Regions from separate parts of the Streptomyces sp. NPDC003016 genome, predicted to be linked through region 1. Evidence: riboswitches for the same ligand, from Rfam matches in the RefSeq annotation. Region 1 holds a riboswitch; the other holds the start of a gene.
The links. Region 1 has a riboswitch for glycine ahead of gcvP (aminomethyl-transferring glycine dehydrogenase). Riboswitches for the same ligand answer to the same signal wherever they lie in the genome.
Positions count from the first base shown of each region.

Region 2: it holds a riboswitch for glycine, as region 1 does, so the genes downstream of both, gcvT (glycine cleavage system aminomethyltransferase GcvT) here and gcvP (aminomethyl-transferring glycine dehydrogenase) in region 1, are expected to answer to the same signal.

Region 1 covers NZ_JBSFTV010000049.1:9,352-17,869, forward strand. The annotation lists gene ACWDZ4_RS30570 (DNA polymerase IV) at 1-817, shown strand, start outside; gene ACWDZ4_RS30575 (PRC-barrel domain-containing protein) at 745-1,110, opposite strand; glycine riboswitch at 1,225-1,321, shown strand; gene gcvP (aminomethyl-transferring glycine dehydrogenase) at 1,557-4,442, shown strand; gene ACWDZ4_RS30585 (DUF5999 family protein) at 4,558-4,755, opposite strand; gene ACWDZ4_RS30590 (hypothetical protein) at 5,100-5,702, opposite strand; gene ACWDZ4_RS30595 (glutamate-cysteine ligase family protein) at 6,198-7,706, shown strand; gene ACWDZ4_RS30600 (CPBP family intramembrane glutamic endopeptidase) at 7,904-8,518, shown strand, end outside.
Region 2 covers NZ_JBSFTV010000008.1:49,967-58,484, forward strand. The annotation lists gene ACWDZ4_RS08875 (serine hydrolase domain-containing protein) at 1-356, opposite strand, end outside; gene ACWDZ4_RS08880 (TerD family protein) at 523-1,098, opposite strand; gene ACWDZ4_RS08885 (GNAT family N-acetyltransferase) at 1,242-1,697, opposite strand; gene ACWDZ4_RS08890 (L-serine ammonia-lyase) at 1,868-3,235, opposite strand; gene glyA (serine hydroxymethyltransferase) at 3,376-4,638, opposite strand; gene gcvH (glycine cleavage system protein GcvH) at 4,658-5,038, opposite strand; gene gcvT (glycine cleavage system aminomethyltransferase GcvT) at 5,097-6,212, opposite strand; glycine riboswitch at 6,253-6,352, opposite strand; glycine riboswitch at 6,353-6,471, opposite strand; gene ACWDZ4_RS08910 (AAA family ATPase) at 6,642-7,382, shown strand; gene ACWDZ4_RS08915 (enhanced serine sensitivity protein SseB) at 7,393-8,166, shown strand; gene ACWDZ4_RS08920 (enhanced serine sensitivity protein SseB C-terminal domain-containing protein) at 8,238-8,518, shown strand, end outside.

The DNA of each region.
Region 1 (8,518 bases):
AGCGGGCGAGGACGAGCTCGTACGGCTGCTGGGGAAGGCGCACGGGGTCTCGCTGTACCGGATGGCCGTCGGGCACGACGACCGGCCCGTGGTGGCCGAGCGGGACGCGAAATCGGTGTCGGTCGAGGACACCTTCGAGGTGGACCTGCACGACCGGGTCAGGATCAGGACTGAAGTGGTCCGGCTGTCCGACCGGTGTGTGCAGCGGTTGCGGGCGGCCGGGCGCTCGGGCAGGACGGTGGTCCTCAAGGTGCGGAGGTACGACTTCTCGACGCTGACGCGTTCCGAGACGCTGCGGGGGCCGACGGACGACCCCGCAGTGGTGCGCGAGGCCGCAGGACGGCTGCTGGAGTCGGTGGACACCACGGGCGGGGTGCGGCTGCTCGGGGTGGGGGTCACCGGGCTCGCCGACTTCACGCAGGAAGACCTTTTCGCCCAGGCGGCCGGTGAGCGGGCGCAGGCGGAGTCGCAGTCGGCGGAAGAAGCCGTGCAGACGGACCCGGGCGGCGGCGGGGTGCTGGCGGCGCCGGTGCCCGAGCCGCCGCCGGAGCGCCGGTGGCTGGCCGGGCAGGACGTGCGGCACGTCGCGTACGGAGCGGGATGGGTGCAGGGCAGCGGGGTCGGACGGGTCACCGTGCGGTTCGAGGAGCCGACGTCGGCGCCCGGGCGGGTGCGGACCTTCAAGGTGGACGATCCGGATCTGGTGCCGTCGGATCCGCTCCCGCTGGTGAGGGCGGCCGGGGATCAGGCGGGGTCGTCACCGGCCAGCCGGCCGAAGTCCCGGCCGGGGGCGGGGGAGGAGATGTCGAGCCCGTAGTGGTGGTAGAGCTGGAGTTCCTGCTCGGGGGAGAGGTGGCGGCCGACGCCGAAGTCCGGGGCGTCCTTGATCAGCGAGCGGTCGTAGGGGACGCGGAGGGAGTCGTTCACGACCGTGCTGGGCTCCAGGGGGACGAAGGCGTCGCGGCCGAAGAGGCCGGTGCGTACGGCTGCCCATTCGGGTTCCCCCGTGGCGTCGTCGAGGTACACCTCGTCCACCGTTCCGATCTTGGTGCCATTGCGGTCGAACGCCTTCCGGCCGATCAGACTGCGCGGATCGATGTCGGTCTGCACGGTCCCTCCAACTGATCGCAGCTGCTCCGTAGACCCTACGAAAGGCCACAACTGTGGACTCGGCCACTCGAGGGATCTGTGACGAGGCCCGCTGGTAGGCTGGCAAATGGCTGCTGACCCCGTGCGGGAGAGTCGCCGGTGAACATGCCGGGGACGCCGAAGGAGCAAATCCTCCCCGGAATCTCTCAGGCCCCCGTACCGCACGGACGAGGTCACTCTGGAAAGCAGGGCGGGCGTCGGGCGGGCATGTGCTGGAGAGCAGCACAGCACCTGTCGCGGCTCCCTTCCTCACCGACGGTGAAAGCCGGAACGACCTTCGACGTCAGCGATGTCCGTACGGTCTTCCGGTGAAGCTCTCAGGTTGAGATGACAGAGGGGGAGGCCGTCCGGGCACCCGTGCCGTGGTGCCCCTCGCAGGTCGCGTCAGACCAGGAGGCCTTCCGCAGATGACCGCACACCGCATTCCGCTCTCGCAGCTCGAGCGTGGCATCCCCTTCGAGCAGCGCCACATCGGGCCCGATGCCGGAGCTCAGGCCAAGATGCTCGCCCAGGTCGGGTACGGCTCGCTCGACGAGCTGACCGCGGCCGCGGTGCCGGACGCCATCAAGAGCGCCGAGGCGCTCGGGCTGCCCGACGCCCGCACCGAGGCCGAGGTCCTGGCCGAGCTGCGTACGCTCGCGGACCGCAACCAGGTGCTCGCCCCGATGATCGGGCTCGGCTACTACGGCACCTTCACGCCGCCGGTGATCCTGCGCAACGTCATGGAGAACCCGGCCTGGTACACGGCGTACACGCCCTACCAGCCGGAGATCTCGCAGGGCCGGCTGGAGGCGCTGCTCAACTTCCAGACGATGGTCGCCGATCTGACCGGTCTGCCGACCTCGGGCGCCTCCCTGCTCGACGAGGGCACCGCGGCCGCCGAGGCCGTGGCGCTCTCGCGCCGCGTCGGCAAGGTCAAGAACGGCGTCTTCCTGATCGACTCCGACACGCTGCCGCAGACCGTGGCCGTCATCCGGACGCGTGCGGAGCCGACCGGTGTCGACGTCGTCGTCGCCGATCTGTCCGGAGGCATTCCGGCCGAGGTCGCCGGGCGCGGTGTCTTCGGCGTGCTGCTTCAGTACCCGGGCGCCTCGGGCGCCGTACGGGACATCCAGCCCGTCATCGAGCAGGCGCACGAGCTCGGTGCGATCGTCACCGTCGCCGCCGACCTGCTGGCGCTGACGCTGCTGACCTCGCCCGGCGAGCTCGGCGCGGACATCGCGGTGGGCACCACCCAGCGCTTCGGTGTGCCGATGGGCTTCGGCGGCCCGCACGCCGGGTTCATGGCCGTACGTGAGAAGTTCGCGCGCAGCCTGCCGGGGCGGCTCGTCGGTGTCTCCGTCGACGCCGACGGCAACAAGGCGTACCGGCTGGCGCTCCAGACGCGGGAACAGCACATCCGCCGGGAGAAGGCCACCAGCAACATCTGCACGGCGCAGGTGCTGCTCGCCGTCATGGCCGGCATGTACGCCGTCTACCACGGGCCCGACGGGCTGCGCGGCATCGCGCGCCGCACGCACCGGTACGCGACGCTGCTCGCCGAGGGTCTGCGGGCCGGCGGGGTCGAGGTCGTGCACGGCTCGTACTTCGACACGCTGACCGCGCGGGTCCCGGGCAGGGCGGCCGAGGTCGTCGCCGCGGCCCGTGAGGGCGGGGTCAACCTGTACCTGGTCGATGCCGACCACGTCTCCTTCGCCTGCGACGAGACGACGGCCCGCGCGCAGGTCGCCGCGGTCTGGTCGGCCTTCGGGGTCGACGCCGACATCGAGGCGCTCGACGCGAAGACGGCCGACGCGCTGCCCGAGGGGCTGCTGCGGAGCGACGAGGTCCTCACGCACCCCGTCTTCCACCAGCACCGTTCCGAGACCGCGATGCTGCGCTACCTGCGCAGGCTCGCCGACCGCGACTACGCGCTCGACCGCGGCATGATCCCGCTCGGCTCCTGCACGATGAAGCTGAACGCGACCACCGAGATGGAGCCGGTCACCTGGCCGGAGTTCGGGGCGGTCCACCCCTTCGCGCCGGTCGAGCAGGCGCAGGGGTACCTGACGCTCATCCGGGAGCTGGAGGAGCGGCTGGCCGAGGTCACCGGGTACGACGCGGTGTCGATCCAGCCGAACGCCGGTTCACAGGGCGAGCTGGCAGGGCTGCTGGCGGTACGGGCGTACCACCGGGCCAATGGCGACGAGCAGCGCACGGTGTGCCTGATCCCGTCGTCCGCGCACGGGACCAACGCGGCGAGCGCGGTCATGGCCGGCATGAAGGTCGTCGTGGTCAAGACCCGCGAGGACGGTGAGGTCGACGTCGAGGACCTGCACGCCAAGATCGAGCAGTACCGCGACGAGCTGTCGGTGCTGATGATCACCTACCCGTCCACGCACGGGGTGTTCGAGGAACACGTCGCCGACATCTGCGCGACGGTGCACGAGGCCGGCGGTCAGGTCTATGTCGACGGCGCCAACCTCAACGCGCTGGTCGGACTCGCCAAGCCGGGCAAGTTCGGTGGGGACGTGTCCCACCTGAACCTGCACAAGACCTTCTGCATCCCGCACGGCGGCGGCGGCCCCGGCGTCGGTCCGGTCGGCGTACGGGCCCACCTGGCGCCGTACCTGCCGAACCACCCGCTCCAGCCGACGGCCGGTCCGGAGACGGGCGTGGGGCCCATCTCGGCCGCTCCGTGGGGCTCGGCGGGCATTCTGCCGATCTCGTGGGCGTACGTCCGCCTGATGGGCGGCGAGGGGCTCAAGCGCGCCACGCAGGTCGCCGTGCTCGCGGCGAACTACATCGCCAAGCGGCTGGAGCCGCACTACCCCGTGCTCTACACCGGCCCCAACGGGCTGGTGGCGCACGAGGCCATCGTCGACCTGCGGCCGCTGTCGAAGGCGACGGGCGTCAGCGTGGACGACATCGCCAAGCGCCTCATCGACTACGGCTTCCATGCGCCGACCATGTCGTTCCCGGTGGCGGGGACGCTGATGATCGAGCCGACCGAGAGCGAGGACCTGGCGGAGATCGACCGGTTCTGCGACACGATGATCGCCATTCGCGGCGAGATCGAGAAGGTCGCGTCGGGCGAGTGGCCCGCGGACGACAACCCGCTGCGCAACGCGCCGCACACGGCGGCCGCGCTGGGCGGCGAGTGGGAGCACGCGTACAGCCGTGAGGTGGCGGTCTTCCCGGCCGGGGTCTCGGCCTCGGACAAGTACTGGCCGCCGGTGCGCCGGATCGACGGCGCGTTCGGTGACCGCAACCTCGTCTGCTCGTGCCCGCCGCTGGACGCGTACGACAACTGACGGACGCGGGGACGGCGCAGAGGCGCCGATGTGCGTCGGGGCCGGTCCGGAGGATTTCTCCGGACCGGCCCCTCCGTCGTACCGCGCTACGGCCGTACTCGGCGTACGGGCCGGGCTACGCGGCCTTGACGACGTCCAGCGGGCGGTGCGGGGCGATGATCTGGCCGTCCGGCAGCAGTTCGCCGGTGTCCTCGAAGACGAGAACTCCGTTGCACAGCAGGCTCCAGCCCTGCTCCGGATGGTGTGCCACGAGACGGGCGGCTTCCCGATCGGCGGATTCGGCGGTCGGGCAGGCTGGTTGGTGCTGGCACATGGAAGGGTTCTTTCGCTGCGTTGTGGTGAGTGTCCTGCGGCTCGATGCGGTGCTCATGGCCGCCCCCCGTATCAATCGGTCCGGTCCCAGTGTTGCCCTACGGACGTCGATCCGCAGGGATTTCACGACAGCTCTCCTCACTGATTGATGACGCGTCACCCGTGCGGGCGGTTCAGCTCAACCGGGGCGTATTTTCGGGTGGTTCGGGGTGGCCGGTACGGGCTAGTCCGGACGGGTCGGCATGGGTCAGTACTGTGCCCCGTGCCGGAGCGGGCACGGGGCACAGGGGACGTGAAGGGCGTCGCGAGGAGCTTGTGAGGGCTGGTCGCGCTGTCGCGCTGTCGTCAGGCGGACTGGCTGAGGAGCGGGGTGGCCGCCGGTGGTGCGAGCCGGTGGGTCAGCAGCGGCAGCAGGTCGGCGACCCGGTGCGGGCGGTGCGAGGCGATGCCGGGCGGCGCGGGCGCCAGGGGCACGAGCAGGTCCGTCGGCAGCGGCATCGTGTCGGAGGCGTCGGTGTGGGTTTCGGGGCCGTCGTGCAGCCACAGGGTGAGCATGTAGAGCTCCGGCACGGACAGCAGGCGGGGCTGGTAGCGCGTCGTCATCGCCTCGGCCTGACGCAGCGCGCGCTCGCTGGAGGTGATGTACGGGCCCTCACAGAAATGGGAGAAGGCCCACCCGTCGGGGGTGAGCATGCTGTCGGCGGCGGCCACCGTGCGGTCGCCGCTGCGGATCAGGAACCGCCAGCCGGTCAGCCGGGCGCGCGGTGGCCTGCCGGAGGGGATGATCCCGTCCAGGACGTGGACGGGAAGAGGGAACTCGGGGCTGAGGGGTCCCTGGGCCGCACGGAGGGCCGCGGGACGGGCCTCCCGGACGGCGGTGGGGGAACCGAGTGCCGCGAGGACGCTGCGCAGGGCGGGCGCGGGAGCCGAGGGGACAAGCAGCGGCATGGTGGGTCGCCTCTCACTTGGGAGACACGGTGATACGTGGGCGGTGCGGACGGCGCTGTCTGCGTGTGATGCAGGTGCGGGGTCAGAGGGGGGCCGTGGGACGATGGCCGGGCGCCAACTCTCTGCCTCGTCTGCGGAGTTTATACGACATGTGTTCACATGATGTTTCGACTAGCGGTCGCCGGCATTGCGGGCAAGGCGGTATCCGGACCTTTTCCTGCGGAGAATCTACCCATTCACTGGGAGCTCAGGCCCGTGGCCTGGAAAGTTCCGGCGAAAGCGGTAGGCCGGAAATCATCGGCTTTTCTCACCGACGGCAGGGCGCTGGTATCTGCTTTCTGTCGCATGCCGAGTGAATGTGCCGCTGGGCTTCCCGGCCGAGGGTACTCGGTCCTCGGCGGCCGTGGGGCGTTACGGATCGGCATGTCTGGGCATCATCGATCGTGACGTCCATGCCCGATGCTGTGAGCCGCCCACTCGAGGAGGGGTACTTCGATGGGGGAGAAGGTCGTAGCAGGCGGGTTCGATCTGTCGGACCGGCAGCGGTACCGGAGGAAACTCCAGCAGTGCCTGGAGGGGCTGGAGCGGCTGCTGGCGGAGAAGCGCTTCGACCGTCCCAGGAATCTCATGGGACTGGAGATCGAGCTCAATCTCGCCGGGGCCGACGGGATGCCGGCGATGATGAACGCTGAGGTCCTCGACCGGATCGCCAGCAGTGATTTCCAGACCGAACTCGGAATGTTCAATCTGGAAGTGAATATTGTTCCGCACCGGCTGGGAGGCCGGGTCTTCGATCAGCTGGCGGAGGAGCTGCGCACCAGCCTGGGGTATGCCAACAGAAAGGCGGAGGAGGTCGCCGCCGGCATTGTGATGATCGGAATTCTGCCGACACTCGGGCGCCATGATCTGGTTTCGGCAAATCTCTCCGACATCGACCGCTACCAGTTGCTCAATGATCAGATCGTCGCCGCGCGGGGTGAGGACTTCACCCTCGACATCGCCGGTGTCGAGCGCTTGACCTGCACCTTCGCCTCCATTACGCCCGAAGCGGCCTGCACCTCGGTGCAGTTGCACCTCCAGGTCACGCCGAACCGGTTCGCGGATGTGTGGAACGCGGCCCAGGCGATCGCGGCGGTGCAGGTAGCCGTGGGTGCCAACTCGCCGTTCCTCTTCGGGCACGAGCTGTGGCGCGAGTCGCGGCCGCCTCTCTTCCAGCAGGCCACCGACACCCGCCCGCCGGAGCTGAAGGCCCAGGGCGTACGTCCCAGGACGTGGTTCGGTGAGCGGTGGGTGGAGTCGGCGTACGAGCTCTTCGAGGAGAACGTGCGCTACTTCCCGGCTCTCCTGCCGATATGCGACGACGAGGACCCGCTCCTGGTGCTCGACGACGGCGGGGTGCCGCGGCTCCAGGAGATGGTGCTGCACAACGGGACGGTCTACCGCTGGAACCGGCCCGTGTACGGGCTGGTCGACGGCGTACCGCACCTGCGGGTCGAGAACAGGGTGCTGCCCGCGGGACCGACGGTGACCGATGTGATCGCCAACGCGGCCTTCTACTACGGGCTGGTCCGGGCGCTCGCCGAGGACGCGCGGCCGGTGTGGAAGCGGCTTCCCTTCGAGGCCGCGGAGGAGAACTTCGACGCGGCCTGCCGCCACGGCATCGACGCGGAGATCGTCTGGCCGAAGCCGGGGCGTGCGAACGGGACCGCGCGGGTGCCGGCCGTCAGGCTGGTACGGGAGGAGCTGCTGCCGCTGGCCGCGGCCGGGCTCGACGCATGGGGCATCGAGCCCGCGGACCGCGACTACTACCTCGGCGTCATCGAGCAGCGGTGCAGGCGGCGCGTGAACGGTGCTTCCTGGCAGGTGGACACGTACCACCGTGCCCTGGAGGCCGGTCTGGAACGCGAAGCCGCACTGGCCGCCACCACCCGCCGCTACAGCGAGCTGATGCACCAGGGCGATCCGGTGCACACCTGGCCGGCGGGATTCCCGGGACGGGCCTGAGGGGGCAGCCGGCCGGGTGACGGGTGGGCCGTCGCCGGAGCCCGGGGTGTGCCGTGGATGTGAGCCGGAGCCGGTTTCTTGACCTGGTGCCGTCCGTCGCCGCGTCGTCGGGCAAGCTGTGACGTCCCGGGGCCTGTCACGCGCGATCTCCGTGCCCGTGTTCGAGACCCTGGCGGCGGAGCCGGTGACGAGGCGGGATGGCCGAACTGGAGGCTGGTGTGCAGGCAGAGGCGGGGCGGGTGGCCGGTTCTCATCCTGGGCGGGGGGTGACGCCACGGACCCTCCGTACCGAGGTTCTGATCGTTCTCGCGCTCTCGCTGGGCGCGAGCGCGGTGTCGTCCCTGATCAGTTTTGTCGGAGCGCTCACGAAACCGGGCGGGCTCAAGGACCAGGCGGCGAAGCTCAACGGGTCGTACACACCGGGGCGGCCGTGGCTGGATCTCGCCTGGCAGCTGTTCGGCATCACGTCGGCGCTGGTGCCTGTGGTGCTGGTCGCGTACCTGCTGACGCGGGAGGGCGCCGGGCTGCGCGCGATCGGGTTCGACCGTACGCGGCCGTGGCCGGACCTGGGACGGGGGGTGCTGGTCGCGGCGGGCATCGGCAGCGCGGGCCTCGCCTTCTACCTGGTCGCCATCGAGTCGGGGTTCAACCTCACGGTGGTGCCGGAATCGCTGCCCTCGGTGTGGTGGAAGTTTCCCGTGCTGATCCTGTCCGCGATGCAGAACTCCGTGCTGGAGGAAGTCATCGTCGTCGGGTACCTGCTGCGCAGGCTCGATCGGCTGGGGTGGTCGCCGATGGCCGCTCTGGCGGCG
Region 2 (8,518 bases), on a different contig from region 1:
GCTTCCTTGCCGGCGGCGGCGAACTCCGGCCAGTACGAGGCGACCGGGGCGTCGAGGTCGAGCAGCCCGCGGTCGGCCAGGAGGTGGGCGCACAGGGCCGTCGGGCCCTTGGTCGTCGACCACACGTTGACCACGGTGTCCCGCTCCCACGGCCGGCTGCGCGCGGCGTCGGCCCAGCCGCCCCACAGGTCGACCACGGTCTCCCCGCCGGCCCGCACGGTCACGGCCGCGCCCAGTTCCCCGCGCTCCCGGAAGTTCTCCTCGAACGCGGTGCGCACGGCGGTGAACCGGTCGTCGCAGTGGCCGTGGATCTGCGGTACGGACGGGGGCTGGGGGTGGGACACGGGCTGGTTCATCGGGCCCTCCAGGCGGCAGTCGGCTTCCCCGGTTTCCGGATTTCCGGGTTTCCGGGTTCCAGGAACGGACCGTACCGACTGGTCGGACTGGCGGGAAGGAGGCGTACCCGCCGGACCGGGCTGTCCGGGCCGGACCTGCCGGCGCGGACAGCCCTGCGGCGGCGTATCAGATGTTGACGCCGAAGTCCGTCGCGATGCCGCGCAGGCCCGAGGCGTACCCCTGGCCGACGGCACGGAACTTCCACTCCGCGCCGTTGCGGTACAGCTCGCCGAAGACCATGGCGGTCTCGGTCGAGGCGTCCTCCGAGAGGTCGTAACGAGCGAGCTCGTTGTTGTCCGCCTGGTTGACGACCCGGATGAAGGCGTTGCGCACCTGGCCGAAGCTCTGGCCACGGCTCTCGCCCTCGTGGATCGACACCGGGAAGACGATCTTGTCGACCTCGGCGGGAACCGTCGAGAGGCTGACCTTGATCTGCTCGTCGTCGCCCTCGCCCTCACCGGTGAGGTTGTCACCGGTGTGCTCCACGGAGCCGTCGGGGCTCTTGAGGTTGTTGAAGAAGACGAAGTGCTGGTCCGAGACGACCTTGTTGCTGACATCGAGCAGCAGGGCGCTGGCGTCGAGGTCGAAGTCGGTCCCGGTCGTGCTGCGTACGTCCCAGCCCAGGCCCACCATGACAGCGGTCAGGCCGGGGGCCTCCTTGGAGAGTGAGACGTTGCCGCCCTTGGAGAGACTGACACCCATGAAGATCCCTGCTCAATCCGGCGCGGGCCGCGCCCTTTGACGATCTCTTTGCCCATCCCGCCAACGGTTGTGCGGCCCGCTCGGTTCCCGGGAGTCCTCCGAATGGCCGCGCGACCGGAACGGAACCCGCCCGCCGGAAGGTGTCAGCCGACCGGAATGGTGAGTTCCGGGCGATCCCACATCACCGCGGGCGGGTTGGCGGGCTCGGTTCCGGTCCGCTCACCGCCCACACTGAGGTAGAACCCCTCGGCGGGCGGGTGCGCGACCACGCGCACGCGGCCGGCCCCCGCGTCGCGCGCCTCACCGAGCATGTGCGCGACGAGCAGGCGGCCGATGCCCAGCCCCTGGGCGGAGTCGGCGACGAACATCAGGTCGAGCTCCGGCGGGTCGAGCACGAGGGCGTAGAACCCGAGGACCCGGTCGTCGGGGCCGACGGCCACGAAGACCCGGTGCGCCTCGATGTAGTCGGGCCCGACCCGGTACCCGGCGACCATCGGGGCGTACGGACCCTCGTAGGCGCGGGAAGACCGCACCAGCGTGGTGAGCCGCTTCCCGTCCCGTGCGGTGGCCCGCCGGACGTGCGTAATACGTGAGGGCATGAAGAAAGTATTACTCGCCCTCGCCCTCGTCCTCGCACCCCGCACCGGCCGGCGCACGGCCACGGCGGAACCCGAGGACGGGAGCCCTTGATCAGACGCTGCCCCTTCAGACGCTGCCCCTTCAGGTGCCGCCCCTTCAGGTCAGGCGCCGCCGCTTCGGGCGCTGTCCCTCAGCACTCGATGATGTTCACCGCCAGACCGCCGCGCGCGGTCTCCTTGTACTTCACCGACATGTCCGCGCCGGTCTCCTTCATGGTCTTGATGACCTTGTCCAGGGAGACCTTGTGGCTGCCGTCGCCCCGCATCGCCATCTTCGCCGCCGTGACGGCCTTGACCGCCGCCATGCCGTTGCGCTCGATGCACGGGATCTGGACCAGGCCGCCGACCGGGTCGCAGGTCAGGCCCAGGTTGTGCTCCATACCGATCTCGGCCGCGTTCTCGACCTGCTCGGGGGTGCCGCCGAGGACCTCGGCCAGCGCGCCGGCCGCCATCGAGCAGGCGGAGCCGACCTCGCCCTGGCAGCCGACCTCGGCGCCGGAGATCGAGGCGTTCTCCTTGAAGAGCATGCCGATCGCGCCCGCGGAGAGCAGGAAGCGGACCACGCCCTCCTCGTCCGCGCCCGGTACGAAGTTCATGTAGTAGTGCAGGACGGCCGGGATGATGCCGGCGGCGCCGTTGGTCGGGGCGGTGACGACGCGGCCGCCCGCGGCGTTCTCCTCGTTGACCGCCATCGCGTAGAGCGTGATCCACTCCATCGACAGGGCCAGCGGGTCGCCCTCGGAGCGCAGCTTGCGGGCGGTGTTCGCGGCGCGCCGGCGCACCTTCAGGCCGCCGGGCAGAATGCCCTCCTGGGACATGCCGCGCGCGACGCAGTCCTGCATGGCCCGCCAGATCTCCAGCAGCCCCTCGCGGATCTCCGGCTCCGTCCGCCAGGCCTTCTCGTTCTCCAGCATCAGCGCGGAGATCGACAGCCCGGTCTCCCCGGCCAGCCGCAGCAGCTCGTCACCCGTCCGGAAGGGGTACTTCAGCACGGTGTCGTCGAGTTTGATCCGGTCCTCGCCGACCGCGTCCTCGTCGACGACGAAGCCGCCGCCCACCGAGTAGTACGTCTTCTCCAGCAGCGGCGCGCCCTGGGCGTCGTACGCCCACAGGGTCATGCCGTTGGCGTGGTACGGGAGGGCCTTGCGGCGGTGCAGGACCAGGTCCTCGTCGAAGTCGAAACCGATCTCGTGCACACCGAGCAGATTGATGCGCCCGCCCGCCCTGATCCGCTCGACCCGGTCGTCGGCGGTCTCGACGTCGACCGTGCGCGGGGACTCCCCCTCCAGGCCGAGCAGTACGGCCTTCGGGGTGCCGTGGCCGTGACCGGTCGCGCCGAGGGAGCCGAACAGCTCGGCGCGTATCGCGGTGGTGTGGGCCATCAGGCCGTCGTTCTTGAGGCGCCCCGCGAAGAGCCGGGCGGCGCGCATCGGCCCGACCGTATGAGAGCTGGAGGGGCCGATGCCGATCGAGAACAGGTCGAAGACCGAGATGGCCACGGGGGAACTCCTAAGGGTGGGTAGACGCCGCTGTCTGCCGGGGTGGTGCAGATGATCAATGGCGGGTACAAGGTGCGGGGCACCGCACTCACTGTTCAGTGTGCGCGGTGCCCCGGCATTCCAGTCTGTGTCGTACGTAACTACTTCAGACCAGGGTAAAGCGGGTGCTTGCCGGCCAGGGCGGTCACCCGGGCGGACAGGGCCTCGGCGTCGTACGACGGCTTCAGCGCCTCGGCGATGATGTCCGCGACCTCGGCGAAGTCCTCGGCCTGGAAACCGCGGGTGGCCAGGGCCGGCGTACCGATCCGCAGACCCGAGGTGACCATCGGGGGCCGGGGGTCGTTCGGGATGGCGTTGCGGTTGACCGTGATGCCGAGGCCGTGGAGACGGTCCTCGGCCTGCTGGCCGTCGAGCTCGGAGTTCCGCAGGTCGACCAGGACCAGGTGGACGTCCGTGCCGCCGGTGAGGACGGACACGCCGTGCTCGGTGACGTCCGGCTGCACCAGGCGCTCGGCCAGGATGCGGGCGCCGTCCAGGGTGCGCTGCTGGCGCTCCTTGAACTCTTCGGAGGCGGCGACCTTGAAGGAGACCGCCTTCGCCGCGATGACGTGCTCCAGCGGACCGCCCTGCTGGCCGGGGAAGACCGCGGAGTTGATCTTCTTGGCGAGCTCGGCGGTGGAGAGGATGACTCCGCCGCGCGGGCCGCCGAGGGTCTTGTGCGTGGTCGTGGTGACGACGTGGGCGTGCGGCACCGGGTTCGGGTGCAGGCCCGCGGCCACCAGCCCGGCGAAGTGCGCCATGTCGACCATGAGGTACGCGCCGACCTCGTCCGCGATGCGGCGGAAGGCGGCGAAGTCCAGCCGGCGCGGGTACGCGGACCAGCCGGCCACGATCAGCTTGGGCTTCGACTCCTTGGCGAGGCGCTCGACCTCGGCCATGTCGACCTCACCGGTGGCGTCGTCCACGTGGTACGCGACCACGTTGTAGAGCTTGCCGGAGAAGTTGATCTTCATGCCGTGGGTCAGGTGACCGCCGTGGGCCAGGTTCAGGCCCATGATCGTGTCACCGGGCTTGAGCAGCGCGAACATCGCCGCCGCGTTGGCCTGGGCGCCCGAGTGCGGCTGTACGTTCGCGTGCTCGGCGCCGAAGAGCGCCTTGACGCGGTCGATGGCGATCTGCTCGACGACGTCGACGTGCTCGCAGCCGCCGTAGTAGCGGCGGCCCGGGTAGCCCTCGGCGTACTTGTTGGTGAGGACGGAGCCCTGGGCCTCCATGACCGCGACCGGAGCGAAGTTCTCCGAGGCGATCATTTCGAGGGTGGACTGCTGGCGGAGCAGCTCGGCGTCGACGGCGGCGGCGACGTCCGGGTCGAGCTCATGGAGGGGAGTGTTGAGAAGCGTCATCACGGTCCCGTTCGAGGTCTTAGTTGCCGGAGGAGAAGGCGTCGTACTCGTCGGCGGAGAGCAGGTCGGCCGGCTCCTCCGCGACGCGCACCTTGAAGAGCCAGCCGCCCTCGAAGGGGGCGGAGTTCACCAGCGCCGGGTCGTCCACGACGTCCTGGTTGGCCTCGACGATCTCGCCGGTGACCGGGGAGTACAGGTCGCTGACGGACTTCGTCGACTCCAGCTCGCCGCAGGACTCGCCCGCGGTCACCGTGTCGCCGACCGCCGGGAGCTGGGCGTACACGACGTCACCGAGCGCGTTGGCCGCGAACTCCGTGATGCCGACCGTCGCGACGCCGTCCTCGGCGGTCGACAGCCACTCGTGCTCCTTGCTGTAACGCAGCTGCTGGGGGTTGCTCATGACCTGAATTCTCCTGTACGCGGGGGAGTGCTGGTGAACGGGAAGGTTGTGCGGGGGGTCACTTCCGGCGCTTGTAGAACGGCAGCGCGACGACCTCGTACGGCTCATGCGTGCCGCGGATGTCGACGCCGACGCCGGGGGTGCCGGGCGCCGCGTGCGCGGCGTCGACGTACGCCATGGCGATCGGCCTGCCCAGCGTCGGGGACGGGGCGCCCGAGGTGACCTCGCCGACGACCTTGCCGTCGGCGACCACGGAGAAGCCGGCGCGCGGGACGCGGCGGCCCTCGGCGACCAGGCCGACCAGCTTGCGCGGGGGCGCGGTCTCGGCGCGCTCGGCGGCGGCCTCCAGGGCGGCGCGGCCGACGAAGTCGCCCTCCTTCTCGAACTTCACGACCCGGCCCAGGCCCGCGTCGAAGGGGGTCAGCGCGGTGGTCAGCTCGTGCCCGTACAGCGGCATGCCCGCTTCGAGGCGCAGGGTGTCGCGGCAGGAGAGGCCGGCGGGGACGAGGCCGGCGTCCTTGCCCGCGTCCGTCAGCGCCTGCCACAGCTGCTCGGCGTCGGCCGGCGCGACGAAGAGCTCGAAGCCGTCCTCGCCGGTGTAGCCGGTACGGGCGATGAGGGCGGGGACGCCGGCGACGGTGCCGGGCAGACCGGCGTAGTACTTCAGCCCGTCGAGGTCGGCGTCGGTGACGGACTTCAGGATGCCGGGGGACTCGGGGCCCTGGACGGCGATCAGGGCGTACGCGTCACGGTCGTCCCGTACGACGGCGTCGAACCCGGCGGCGCGCTCGGTGATCGCGTCGAGGACGGTCTGGGCGTTCCCTGCATTGGCGACGACCATGTATTCGGTCTCACCGAGCCGGTAGACGATCAGGTCGTCGAGGATTCCGCCGTCCTCCTGGCAGATCATCGTGTAGCGGGCGCGGCCGGGGCCGATCGTGCCGATGTTGCCGACGAGCGCGTGGTCGAGGGCGTTCACGGCCTGGGGGCCGGTGACGGTGATCTCGCCCATGTGGGAGAGGTCGAAGAGGCCCGCGCGGGTCCGTACGGCGTTGTGCTCGTCGCGCTCGCTGGCGTACCGCAGCGGCATGTCCCAGCCCGCGAAGTCGGTCATGGTCGCGCCCAGCGAACGGTGAGTTGCGTCGAGGGCGGTGTGGCGGGGGGCATTGCTCATGTGTGGGGCTCCCAGGGCAGGGCATGACAGGTGAGGACAATCCTCCCCATCTGTCATCGGAACCTGAGAGGTTCACCGGGAGAGTCCCGGCTTGCACCTTGGGTGGAGCCGCGACATGGCGGCCCGCTTTTCAGATCTGCCTCGCCCGCGCGGTACGGGGCCTGAGAGATTCAAGGGAGGGACTTGCTCCTTCGGCGTCCTGGGCACCGGGCACTCCTGGAGTGCTTCTGCGTGCTTCGGACTCTCCCGCGCGGATTCAAGCGGCCGGTATGGAGTTGGCGGGCACATCATTGCACGCATCCTCCGGTGGCGGGACGGCCGGGCAGTACCTGGACACAGCGGCAAATCACTTGTGACGCATTACCTTTTCTTTACACTTCTTGGGCAAGGGTGGGGAAAAGGGCGGGGACACCTGACAGGGGGAGTGCGATGACGTTGCAGCGGCCCGGTGCGTACGTGACGACCGCGGGCACCACGCACGGCGCGGTGCCCGCACCACAGGGCGTGCCGGCCAGGGAGACCACCCGCCGGCCGGTGCCCACCGTCCGCGACCTGCGCGAACGCGCCGGGCGCAGCCCGCGCACGCTGGCCTTCGCGGCCGGCGACGTCGTGGTCGTCTCGGGGCTGCCCGGCAGCGGCAAGAGCACCCTGATCCGGCGTGCGGCGACGGCGGGGACGCACCGCATCGACTCGCAGGACGTCCGCGAGCGGTGGGAGGCGCGCATGCCGCGCCTGCTGCCGTACGCCCTCTACCGCCCCCTCGTACGGGCCGCCCACTACGCCGGGCTGCGGCGGGCCCTGCGCTCCGGCGGGAGCGTCGTGGTCCACGACTGCGGCACGCTCGCCTGGGTACGGCGCTGGCTGGCGCGCGACGCCCGCCGGCGGGGCGTCGCCCTGCACCTGGTGCTGCTCGACGTGACGCCGCAGGTGGCGCGGGCCGGCCAGGAGGAGCGGGGCCGCGGGGTCTCGGGCTACGCGTTCGCCCGGCACCGGCGGGCGGTGGGCCGGCTGGTCCGGGACGCGGAGGGCGGCCGGCTCCCCGCCGGGTGCGCGTCGGCGGTGCTGCTGGACCGGGACGCGGCGGGGGCGCTGACGGGGATCGACTTCCCGGCCGGGACGGAGCTCCGGTTACGGGAACAGCCCCGCGGGGTGCCGCCGGCGCCGCGTTAGGGTCGTGCCCGTGGACTACCCAGACTTCCCCCTGCCCGCCCACCCGCACGGCGGAGGCGGCTGGCCCGGCAACGAACTCGAAGAAGTGCTGGCCGCCTCGGTCGGCGCCCCCGCCGCGGGCGCCCGCATCGTCGAGGTGCTGGGGCGCAGCCAGGTGTGGGTGCCGCTGCCGAACGGCGGCGGGCCCGACTCCCCGAGCCTCGACCTGCCCACCCTGGACCTCCACGGCGAGGCGTACGTCCCCGTGTACAGCTCCGAGGAGCAGCTGCGCCGGTGCGCCGGGCCCCACATGTCCTTCACCGTGGCGCCCGCCCGCGAGTTCGCCCGCGGCCTGCCCCCGCAGCTCGGCATCGCCGTGAACCCGGACGGCGTGGTCGGGGTGCCGCTGCCGCCGCCCGCCGTCGCCGAGCTCTGCCGGGCCGGCCGTACGCCGCTGGACGGGCCGGCCACCGGGGGCAGGGTGCGGCTCTTCGAGCCGGACTGGCAGCAGGAGCCGGTCGACTTCCTCTCCGCCGCGGCCGGCGAGTTCGAGGAGAGCGGTGTGGTGGTGACCGCCCGCAGGGCGCTCGCCAGCATCGAGGGCGGGTCCCCGACACTGTTCGTCGGCGTACAGCTGGCGGCCCGGGAGGGCGCCGGCCCGAACGCCCCGATGGACGCGCTCGGCCGGGCGCTCGGCCGGGTCCAGGTGCCCTGGCCGGTCAACCTGCTCCTGCTGGACGTGGCGCAGGACCCGGTCGCGGGCTGGATGCTGGAGAAGGTGCGGCCCTTCTACACGCGCGCCTGACTCGTGCTCTGTGTCGGTGCTGCCGCTTAAGCTGGTGCAACACGGTGGATCGAAGAGGGGCGGGACCCAGGGTGAGCGCGTCAGGCACTGCGGCGGCCGGGCAGGTCGAGCACATGCTGCGCCAGGTGACACCCGGGCGGTACGACGCGTACGAGGCGCTGCTGCGCGCCCTCGCCGACCCGGCCGGCGGCCGGGTCTGGATGCTGCTCTGGCACGGCCAGGCGGGCTCCCCCGACGCCCAGTACGGAAACATGGAGGTCGACGGGCTCGGTTACGCGCCGTGCGTCACCTCCGCCCAGGAGCTCGCCGCGAGCGGCTGGAGCCGGGCGTACGAAGTGGTCACGGGCCAGGA